DNA from 3 places in the Sphaerisporangium sp. NPDC051011 genome. Region 2 is predicted to be linked to each of the others. Evidence: riboswitches for the same ligand, from Rfam matches in the RefSeq annotation. Region 2 holds a riboswitch; each other region holds the start of a gene.
What was found. Region 2 has a riboswitch for thiamine pyrophosphate ahead of AB0H21_RS38425 (cytosine permease). Riboswitches for the same ligand answer to the same signal wherever they lie in the genome.

Region 1: another riboswitch for thiamine pyrophosphate. It lies ahead of tenA (thiaminase II); the one in region 2 lies ahead of AB0H21_RS38425 (cytosine permease).
Region 3: another riboswitch for thiamine pyrophosphate. It lies ahead of thiO (glycine oxidase ThiO); the one in region 2 lies ahead of AB0H21_RS38425 (cytosine permease).

The regions. Positions count from the first base shown of each region.
Region 1 covers NZ_JBFAGG010000008.1:166,905-170,172, forward strand. Annotated here, with positions in the region: gene AB0H21_RS20065 (hypothetical protein) at 1-494, opposite strand, end outside; TPP riboswitch at 1,052-1,164, shown strand; gene tenA (thiaminase II) at 1,156-1,860, shown strand; gene AB0H21_RS20075 (magnesium and cobalt transport protein CorA) at 2,004-3,134, opposite strand.
Region 2 covers NZ_JBFAGG010000026.1:61,934-65,201, forward strand. Annotated here, with positions in the region: gene AB0H21_RS38425 (cytosine permease) at 1-1,393, opposite strand, end outside; partial or broken gene AB0H21_RS38420 (methylated-DNA--[protein]-cysteine S-methyltransferase) at 1-33, shown strand, start outside; TPP riboswitch at 1,384-1,511, opposite strand; gene AB0H21_RS38430 (rhodanese-like domain-containing protein) at 1,536-1,859, opposite strand; gene AB0H21_RS38435 (DNA-formamidopyrimidine glycosylase family protein) at 1,979-2,857, opposite strand; gene AB0H21_RS38440 (GPP34 family phosphoprotein) at 3,049-3,268, shown strand, end outside.
Region 3 covers NZ_JBFAGG010000003.1:288,872-292,139, forward strand. Annotated here, with positions in the region: gene AB0H21_RS08535 (thiazole synthase) at 1-102, opposite strand, end outside; gene thiS (sulfur carrier protein ThiS) at 172-372, opposite strand; gene thiO (glycine oxidase ThiO) at 428-1,636, opposite strand; TPP riboswitch at 1,630-1,741, opposite strand; gene AB0H21_RS08550 (FAD-dependent oxidoreductase) at 1,898-3,067, shown strand; gene AB0H21_RS08555 (Rv2175c family DNA-binding protein) at 3,117-3,268, shown strand, end outside.

The DNA of each region.
Region 1 (3,268 bases), on a different contig from region 2:
TCGCCGCCATGGGCCACCGCCGACAGCACCGCGAGTTCCGGCGCATTGATCGCCTCGGCCGGGTCCGTCAAGGTCGGGAACGCGTCCGGGCCCGCGACCAGCGGAACCAGCCGCCAGCCGGGATGCCCCATGTCGATCGGTTTCATGCACCACCGGGCGGTGGGCGCGTCAGGGCAGATGACCAGCAGGATCGCGGGGCAGCGCGCCCGCGCCCGCACCGCCGCCAGATACACCGGCCAACTCCATCGCTTGCCGTGGTCACGGCCTCGTTGCACCTCCACCACGACGGTGAGCACCGGCTTTTTGTCCGAGAACGTCACCACCGCGTCCGCCTGGTACTCCACCGGTGGGCACTGCGTGAGATCACCCGATTCGATCCTGGCCTCACGGTAGCTCGGAAGCGTCAACCCCAAGGCGCGGACCAGCAACTCCGCGGCCATTTCAGGGCGGTTCTTGAAAAGCATAATGAATGCTTCATGTTCCAACGAGGGCATGGCCAGGACATTAGCAGGAGGGCAAAGTCCGAACAAAACTTCGACAGATAATCATCCGAACACCCAGAAGGCAATCCAATACTCATATATCGAGCCAAATCAATTTAGGTACGACCGCGCGCAAATCAGGCACACGGTGCCCACAATCTTCACCCCATCCACAATGAGCCACAGATACTGCATACGGATGTTCAGCTCGCCCATCGTCCACTCCTAGCCGGGACGAGATCGCGCCAGGCACGTAAGAGGCTCATGAAGCCGGTGGACGACGACTCGAAGCATCCAGCGATCAGCAGTCGGCAACAACAGGGCCCGAGCCGGAGCGCCCCCCGGGTGCGGAGGCGAGGACCAGTTCCAGCGGGGACCCGCTTGCGACGGTGGCGGTCTGGCCTTCGTGGGGGCGGGTTCTGCTTGGTTTGGGGGGCGATATGGCTTGTATTCGGTTATGTCAGGTGATTTGGTGGGGTGAGTCGTGGGGTGGGGGTGGGTTGGGGGTTTTGCGGGGCCGGAGTTAGCGATGTTGGGTTAGCCTCGATCACACGGTCGCGTTAGCCTTGCCAGGACAACCGCGGGAGCCCGGCGCACCGGGCTGAGAGTGTGGCTGCTGCGGCCGCAGACCGCTCGAACCTGACCGGGTCATGCCGGCGTAGGGAGCTGTTCTATGGAGACGTCCGGGTCCACCGCCACGTTGACGGTGTCGTCCAGCCCGTTCAGCGAAGAGCTGTGGGAGGCCGTCCAGCCCACATTCACGGCCATCCTCGACCACCCGTTCATCACGGGCCTGGTCGACGGCACGCTGCCCCACGACACGTTCCGCCACTTCGTCGTGCAGGACTCCCACTACCTGCGCGACTACGCCCGGGCCCTCGCGCTGTGCGCGGCGAAGTCGCCCAGCGAGGACCACGTACGCGCGTTCGCGCACGACGCGGTGAACGCGGTCGCGACCGAGCAGGAGATGCATTCGGAGTTCATGTTCCAGCTCGGCGGCTCGGCCGAGGAGGCCGAGAAGCTGCCCGTCACGCCGACCACCCGCGCGTACACGAGCTACCTGCTGGCCACGGTGTACGGGGGCTCGTTCCTGGACGCCCTGGCCGCGGTGCTGCCCTGCTACGTGATCTACGCCCGCATGGGCGAGACGCTGCTCGCGAAGTCGTCGCCCGACCCGCTGTACGCGCAGTGGATCGCCGCCTACGCGGACCCGACATTCCAGAAGGTGGTGCGCCGGGTCGTCGACCTGATCGACCGTACCGGCGCGGACTCGACGCCCCGGCAGCGCGCCGTCGCGCTCGAGCACTTCGTCACGACGGCTCGCTATGAGTGGATGTTCTGGGACGCCGCGTGGCGCCAGGAGTCCTGGCCTGTCTGAGCGGCACCGGCCGACGCGGCACCGGCCGACACCGGCCACCGCCACCACACGCCCAGCGCCGACCGGCTCGGGGGGCCGGTCAGTCAGGCCGGAATGTTCAGGCCGGTACGTTCAGCACCGCCGCCGCCCGGTCAGGGCCACGGTCAAAGCCAGCTGTTACGGCGGAACCCTCGGTAGAGCAGCGAGCAGACGACGAGCATGAAGCCGAGCACGACCGGATAGCCCCAGATGGCGGACAGCTCGGGCATGTGGCGGAAGTTCATGCCGTAGATGCCGGCGATCATCGTGGGGACCGAGATGATGGCGACCCATGCCGAGATCTTGCGCATGTCCTCGTTCGCGAGCGCGTTGGAGCGCGCGAGCGCGGCCTGGAGGATGGAGTTGCACAGCTCGTTGGACGACTCGACCTGCTCGCAGACCCGCGAGAGGTGGTCGACGACGTCGCGGAAGTACTCGCGCATCTCGGAGGGGATCATGCGGCGGGTGGGCAGCGCGTTGAACGGAGTCTGCAACGGCGTGACCGCGCGCTTCATCTCGATCATCTCGCGCTTGAGCTGGTAGATGCGGCTGATGTCGCGGGAGCTGACGTCGGCGAAGACGGCGGCCTCGACCTCTTCCAGCTCGGCCTGCATCAGATCGGACACCGAGAGGTACCTGTCGACGACGTGGTCGGCGATGGCGTGCAGCACGCTGGAGGGCCCGCGCGCGAGCAGCTTCGGCTTGTCTTCGAGGCGCCTGCGCACGTCGGCCAGGGGACACTGCTCGCCGTGGCGGACGGTCACCACGAAGTCGGACCCGACGAACACCATGATCTCGCCGGTGGCGATGATCTGGTGGGAGTCGTCCGGCTCGTCGTGGTCGAGGTAGGCGACGGTCTTGAGCACGACGAACAGTGAGTCACCGTAGCGCTCGACCTTGGGGCGCTGGTGGGCCTTCACGGCGTCCTCGACGGCGAGGGGGTGGAGGCCGAAGATCTCGGCCAGCCAGCCGACCTCGGGCGCATCGGGCTCGTGCAGGCCGACCCAGACGTAGGCGCCGCCGGTCTCGGAGGCGGCGTTGTGCTCACGAACCAGGGTGACGGCCTCGGGGATGCCGGGGACGTCGACACGCTTGCCGCCGATGTAGGCGCCGAACTCCACGACGGAGTCGCTCGGGGGCACGCACCGGCCGTTCGGCTCACGTCGGGAGCCCTTCGCGCCGGGGGAGGCACTGAGGCGCACGTGGGCGGGGCGCTGGTGCAGGTTGATCCGCTGGAACAGGGTGGAGGAGCGCATGGCGGTCCCTTCCCGCCCGACCTGGCGGAGCCATGCGCGAATGAGTCAAGGGCGGCGAACGGCCGCTAAGAGGAAGTCAGCGCGTGGCTCTCAGTCGGACACCGAGTTGGAGTGGTCGGGTTTGCGCACGACGT
Region 2 (3,268 bases):
CCGTGTCACCGGGCGATCGAGGCGCCTGGGCATCTTGGGGGGTACGCCGGCGGGCCGGCCGCGAAGGAGCACCTGCTGCGCCTCGAAGGCGCGCCAGTGGGCCCAGCGCCAGCGTGACCAGCGCCGAGACGACGAACGCCGCCAGCGCCGCGTTCATCCACGGCTGGTGCGCGAACCCGATCGCGTCGCGCACCGCCGCCCAGGCCGCGTCCCACCAGCCCACCGTCGGCGTCACCGTCACGAGCCAGTACGCCACGAAGCCCAGCACCCACGGCACGATCATCAGCCACCGGGAGGGCGCGTCCTCCGAGGTGTCCCAGCGGCCGGCCGCGCCGAGCAGGAAGTAGTCGACGGCCAGGACGGCGAACATCGGGACGAACACCGCGCCGATCACGCCGAGGAACGCCCCGTAGGATCTGACGTCCACGAACAGGGCGACGCCCGTGGTCAACACCCCGACGCCGATCGAGAAGACGCGCCGGTCCACCCGGGGCAGCAGGTTCTGCAGCGACATCGCCGTGGAGTACACGTTGGCGAAGGACTGGTCGGCCTCGCGCAGCACCAGGACGCCGAAGAACACGGCCCCGAGGGGCACGGCCACGAACGCCTCCCAGACCCGGTCGGCGTCGTTGCCCACAAGCGACAGCGCGAGCACGCCCATCACCAGGCACGCGACCTGCGCGATCGTGTACCCGCCGACCACGCCGCCGAAGGCCGCGCGGCTGGAGCGCGAGTGCCGCGCGTAGTCGGCCGCGACCGGGACCCACGAGACCGACAGCGCGATCACGTAGTCGACGGCGGGGGCGAACGCGTCCCAGCTCCCGGCGCCGAGTGAGGGGCCCTCGCGCAGCAGCGCCACGGCAAGCCACACCATGGCGACCACCACGCCCGCCGTCACGAACCGGCGCAGCAGCCGGATCGCCCCGAGCGGGCGTATGGTCAGCGCGATCGTGAGCGCCCCCGCCGCCAGCACCCAGACCTGGTACGGAACCGCGTCGCCGAAGACGGCCTGGGCGGCGGTGGCGATCACCCACAGCTCGAAGGCGCCCCACCCGAGCATCTGCACGATGTTCAGCACGGTCGGGACGTACGACAGCCGCACGCCGAACAGGCCGCGCAGCAGAACCATCGCCGGGGCGCCGGTACGCGCCCCGGGAACGGCCGCCAGACCGACCATCACCGTGCCGACGAGGCTGCCGACGACGGCCGCGAGAACGGCCGCCGCCAGGCTCAGCGGCCGGCCGCCCAGCGGGTCGAGCAGATACAGCGCCCCGGAGAAGCCGAGCAGGCTGACCCCGAGATTGGCCCAGAACGCGCCCTGGTCGAGCGCCCCCAGCGTCTTCGGCGGAGCCTCGTCGAGGGTCAGGGGGACTTCGTCGACGATGGACGACATCGCACACTCCCTACGCCGGCATTACCCGGTCCAGGTTCATGCGGTCGGCGGTGCGCCCGGGTTTGCCGGGAACCGCCCTCTCAGCCCGGTCTCGCCCGAGCTCCCGCGGTATGGATTTTTACTGGATTATTACATCCAAGGGTCACGCGACGTACGGCTGGGCTCCGTTTTCGGCGACCATCGGCCGTCCGGCGGCGGCCCAGGAGTACATTCCCCCGTCGACGTTGACGGCCTCGCGCCCGACGTGGTTCAGCCACGCGGCGGCCTGCGCGGACCTGCCGCCGACGCGGCAGATGACGTACACCGGGACACCGGCCGGGACTTCGTCGACGCGCTGCTGCAGCGTGCCGAGCGGGATGTGGACGGCCGTCGGGGCGTGGCCCGCCTGCCACTCGTCGAGCTCGCGCACGTCGAGCAGGAAGACGTCGTCGGGCACGGCTTTGGCATCGATCTCTGGGACGGTCATGCCTTCATTGTCCCTGTTGCGCGACCATTCCGCCCGCTAACAGACCGTTGTCATCGATGACAGACCGTCGTTTTTCACGAGAAGGCAGGTCAGCGGCGCATCACGGACCTACGTGAGACCTACTTGAGCAGGCGCGACAGCCTGCGGTCGGCCAGCGGCTTGCCGCCGGTCTGGCACGTCGGACAGTACTGGAGGGAGGAGTCGGCGAAGGAGACCTCTCTGATCGTGTCACCGCAGACGGCGCATTTCTCGCCTGTACGGCCGTGAACCCGCAGACCTGACTTCTTCTCGCTCTTGAGGTCTTTCGCGGCGATGCCGTGCGCGCGCTCGACGGCCGTGCGCAACGTGTCCACGATCGCGTCGTACAGGTCCGCCACGGCCTCGTCCGTCAGCGAGCCCGCGATCTTGAAGGGGGACATCTTCGCCGCGTGCAGCACCTCGTCGGAGTACGCGTTGCCGATGCCCGCGATGACCTTCTGGTCGCGCAGCAGGCCCTTGATCTGCGTGCGGCTGCCGTTCACGATGCGCTTCAGCGTCTCGCGGGTGAACTCGGGGGTCAGCGGGTCGGGGCCGAGCGCGGCGATGCCCGGCACCTCGGCCGGGTCGCGGACGACGTACACCGCCAGCCGCTTCTGGGTGCCGGCCTCGGTCAGCTCGAACCCGGGCTGCAGGCCCTCGTCGTCGGGGGCGAACCGCACCCGTACGGCCAGCGGGCCCTTGCCGGGGCGCACCGGGCGGGCGCCGGACAGGTCGTCGCGCCAGCGGAGCCAGCCCGCCCTGGACAGGTGGGTGACGAAGTGGATGCCGTCGGCGTCGAGGTCGAGGAACTTGCCGTGCCTGGTGACGCCGGTCAGCGTCAGGCCCGGCAGGGACGTGACGGGGGGATCGACGGTCTTCAGCGCCTGGAAGGCGACGACGTCCACGGCCGCGATCGAGCGGCCGACGGCCCGCTCGCGGAGGAACTCCGCCAGCGACTCCACCTCGGGTAGCTCCGGCATGCCCTCACACTAACCTCTCACCACGCCACGAAACCGGCAGCGACCCTGAACCGGCCGGGTCGGCCCCCAGCGGGGTCCCGGCGGCCTGTGGACAACGAACTCACCTGTGGATAACCACGGCCGGCGGCGCACCGCGCGCCCGTCCGTGACCTACGGTGTCAGCAAGAACGGAAACCGCCTGGGGGCCGACCATGGACGTGACCATCGCCGAAGAGCTGCTGCTGCTCGCCTACCGCGACGACACCGGCAAACCGCTGATCGGCTCCACCGAGCTGGACGCCGGCCTCGCGGGTGCCCTGCTGGCCGATCTGTTCGTCGCCCGGCGCCTCGGCCTCGAAGGTGGCAAGGTCGTCGTCCTCGACCCCGCGCCGACCGGCGACGAGGAGCTCGACGCCGTGCTGGCCCACGTCG
Region 3 (3,268 bases), on a different contig from region 2:
GAGGCGTGAGGCGAACTTCTCGCCGCCGAGCGCCAGCGCGTCGTCCGCCGGGCCCGCGTCGCGCTTCTCGTCCGCCGTCCTCGGCTCGGTCACGCTCGTCATCCGTGCCACCTCCGTTGTCTCGCCGGTCCCGCCGGTCTCATCTGAGTCCTCACCTGGGTCGTACGGGGGTCATCCACCCTGCACCGCCGTCAGCACCTCGACGCGGTCGTTCTCGCCCAGCGGCGTGGAGCCCCACGCGCCGCGGCGGACCACCTCGTCGTTGAGGGCCACCGCCACGCCCGCCACGGCCGAGGTGAGCACCTCGACGGCGTGGGCGACGGTGGCGCCTTCGGGCAGCCGGCAGGGGTTTCCGTTGATCGTCACGTTCATCGCGGTTGCGGGGCGGATCCCTGGCGGGGACCGGGGGCGCCCCGACCCTCCTTGGTCATCGATGGTGGCCGGTGGTGCCGTTCCCCGATCCGTGCGCCGCCCGGTGGAAGCGGCGCGGCGAGCAGACCGCCGCCGCGTCCTCGTACGCGGACCCGGCGAGCGTCGCGTCCAGCTCGGCGGCGAGGAGGCCCGCGGTCAGGGGGGCGAGCAGGACGCCGCCGCGGTGGTGGCCGGAGGCGAGCAGGAGGCCCTCGATCGCCGTCGCCCCGAGCACGGGCAGGTTGTCGGGCGTTCCGGGGCGAAGGCCCGCGCTGAGGCCGGACACCTCCAGCTCGGTCACGCCAGGGACCAGCTCGCGGGCGTCGCGCAGCAGCTCCCACAGCCCGCCGGCGGTCACGCGGGTGTCGAACCCCATCTCCTCCTGCGTGGCGCCGAGGACGATCTCGCCGTCGCCGCGGGGCACCAGGTACGCGCTGGAGCCGTGGACCACCCCGCGCACGCAGCGGCCGAGGAACCCCGGCGCGCCGCGCAGCCGCATGATCTGCCCCTTGACCGGGCGCACGGGCGGCGCGACCTCCGGCGGCAGGCCCGGAAGGGTCCCCGACCACGCCCCGGCGGCCAGCACGACCCGCTCGGCGGCGAGCGCGCGCCCGTCCCCCAGGAGCACCCCGCGCGCGGCGCCGCGCTCGACCACGAGGCCGGCCACGCGCTCGCGCACCACGGACGCCCCCCGGCGCGACAGCGCGGCCAGCAGGGCGGCGGTGACCCGGCGCGGGTCCACCCACGCGTCGCCCGGGGCCAGCAGCCCGCCGCGGACCGAGGGCGCCAGCATCGGCTCGGCGCGCCGGCACTCGCGCCCGGTCAGGCGTTCGACGGGCAGGTCCAGCTTGCCCATGAACTCGGCCAGCTCGTCCAGGGCGGCCAGGTCGTCCGCGCCGAAGGCGACGTCCAGCGTGCCGTCGGCGCGGTGGTCGACGTCCAGGCCGGACTCCTCCGACAGTTCGGCCGCGAACGCGGGCCACAGCTCCAGCGAGGCCAGGCCGAGGCGCAGCAGCGGCTCCTCGGTGTAGGTGACCTCGCTCACCGGGGCGAGCATGCCCGCGGCGGCGTGGGTGGCCCCCGAGCCGGGGGAGGGGTCGGCGACGACCACCTTGTGCCCGGCCGCCGCGGCGCGCCAGGCCACCGACAGGCCGGCGATGCCGCCGCCCACGACCACGACGTCCGCGGCCCCGGCTGAGCCGCTATCGGCGCCCGTGTCGACCATGAGGTCTCGCTCCCTTCGCCGGCATGATCCGGATCAGGTCTTTGCGGTCGAGGGCCGCCAGCCCTCCTCTCAGCCCGGTCTCGCCGGACTCCCGCGCGTCTGTCGGGACAAGCCTATTCCTGTCGCTGTGCCTATTCCTGCCTTGGTACGTCGTTGCGCACCCGCTTGAGCGTTCTCATCACCCCGCGTGTGTAGTAGTGAGCCAATTCGTTACCAAATCGCCGTTGGCGGGTTACCCGGCTCGCCGCTTACTGTCAAGTTGTGAATCATGTCGTGGTGGTGGGCGCCGGGCTGGCCGGCGTACGGAGTGTCGAAGCGCTGCGGGCGCGCGGGTACCACGGGCGCGTCACTCTGGTGGGCGACGAGAGGCATCGCCCCTACGATCGGCCACCCCTGTCCAAGGCCGTCATGGCCGGCGACCTGGACTCGACCGTCGTGGACTCCGATCTCGGGGCCCTGGACATCGACCTGCGCACCGAGGTCGCCGCCAAGGGCCTGCGCGAGGGTGTCGTGGAGACGACCGAGGGCGAGCTGGAGTACGACGGGCTGGTGATCGCCACCGGCGCGACCCCGATCAGGCTGCGCGGCGAGGGGCCCCAGTACACGTTGCGCACCATCGACGACGCCCTGGCCCTGCGGGCGCGCCTGACCCCCGGCACGCGGGTGGCCATCGTCGGCGCGGGCTGGATCGGCGCGGAGATCGCCACGGCGGCGCGCCGCGCGGGATGCGAGGTGACCGTCGTCGAGGCCGCCGCCTCGCCCCTGGCCGCCGCCCTCGGCCCCGAGATCGGCGCCCACACGGCGCCCTGGTACGCCGAGGCCGGCATCGAGCTGCGGCTCGGCACCATGGTCGGCTCGGTCGACCCGGGCGGGCTCGCGATGATGGACGGCTCCTGGATCCCCGCGGACGTCGTCGTGACGGGCATCGGCGTGCGCCCGGCCGTCGGATGGCTCGCCGGATCGGGCATCGCGCTGGACAACGGCGTCCTGGTCGACGAGCACCTGCGCACGTCCATGGACCGCGTCGTCGCGGTCGGCGACTGCGCCAACTGGTGGTCGCGCCGCTTCGGCCGCCGCCTGCGCATCGAGCACTGGGACACCGCGCTGCACGCCCCCGAGACCGCCGTGGCCACCCTGCTCGGCCAGACCGCCGTGTACGACCCCGTCCCGTACTTCTGGTCGGAGCAGTTCGGCCGCATGCTCCAGTACGCCGGCCACCACACCGGTGCCCGCCTCGTGCTGCGCGGCGACCCGGCGTCCGACCCCAAGTGGGCCGCGATCTGGCTGACCGAAAACGACCGTCTCGCGGCGATCTTCACGGTGGACCGCCCACGCGACCTCGTCCAGGGGCGCCGGATCGTTGAGGGCGGGCAAAGGCTGGACGAAGATCGCGCCAAGGACCCATCGATACCCTTGCGTGACTGCTTGTGACCCCTGTGGGGGTGTTTGAGACCTCCTACGACGTGGTAGTTGTGGACTCGTGACGCTTTCTGTTGCGCAGATCGATCGGGAAACCGACCAGCTCGTGGGGGAATGGCTCCCCCTGTCGGACGTAGGCGGCCGGCTCGGGCTCAGTGCCGGGCGGGCCAAGCAGCTCCTCAAGGACAAGAAGCTCATCGGCGTCCGCAGGGG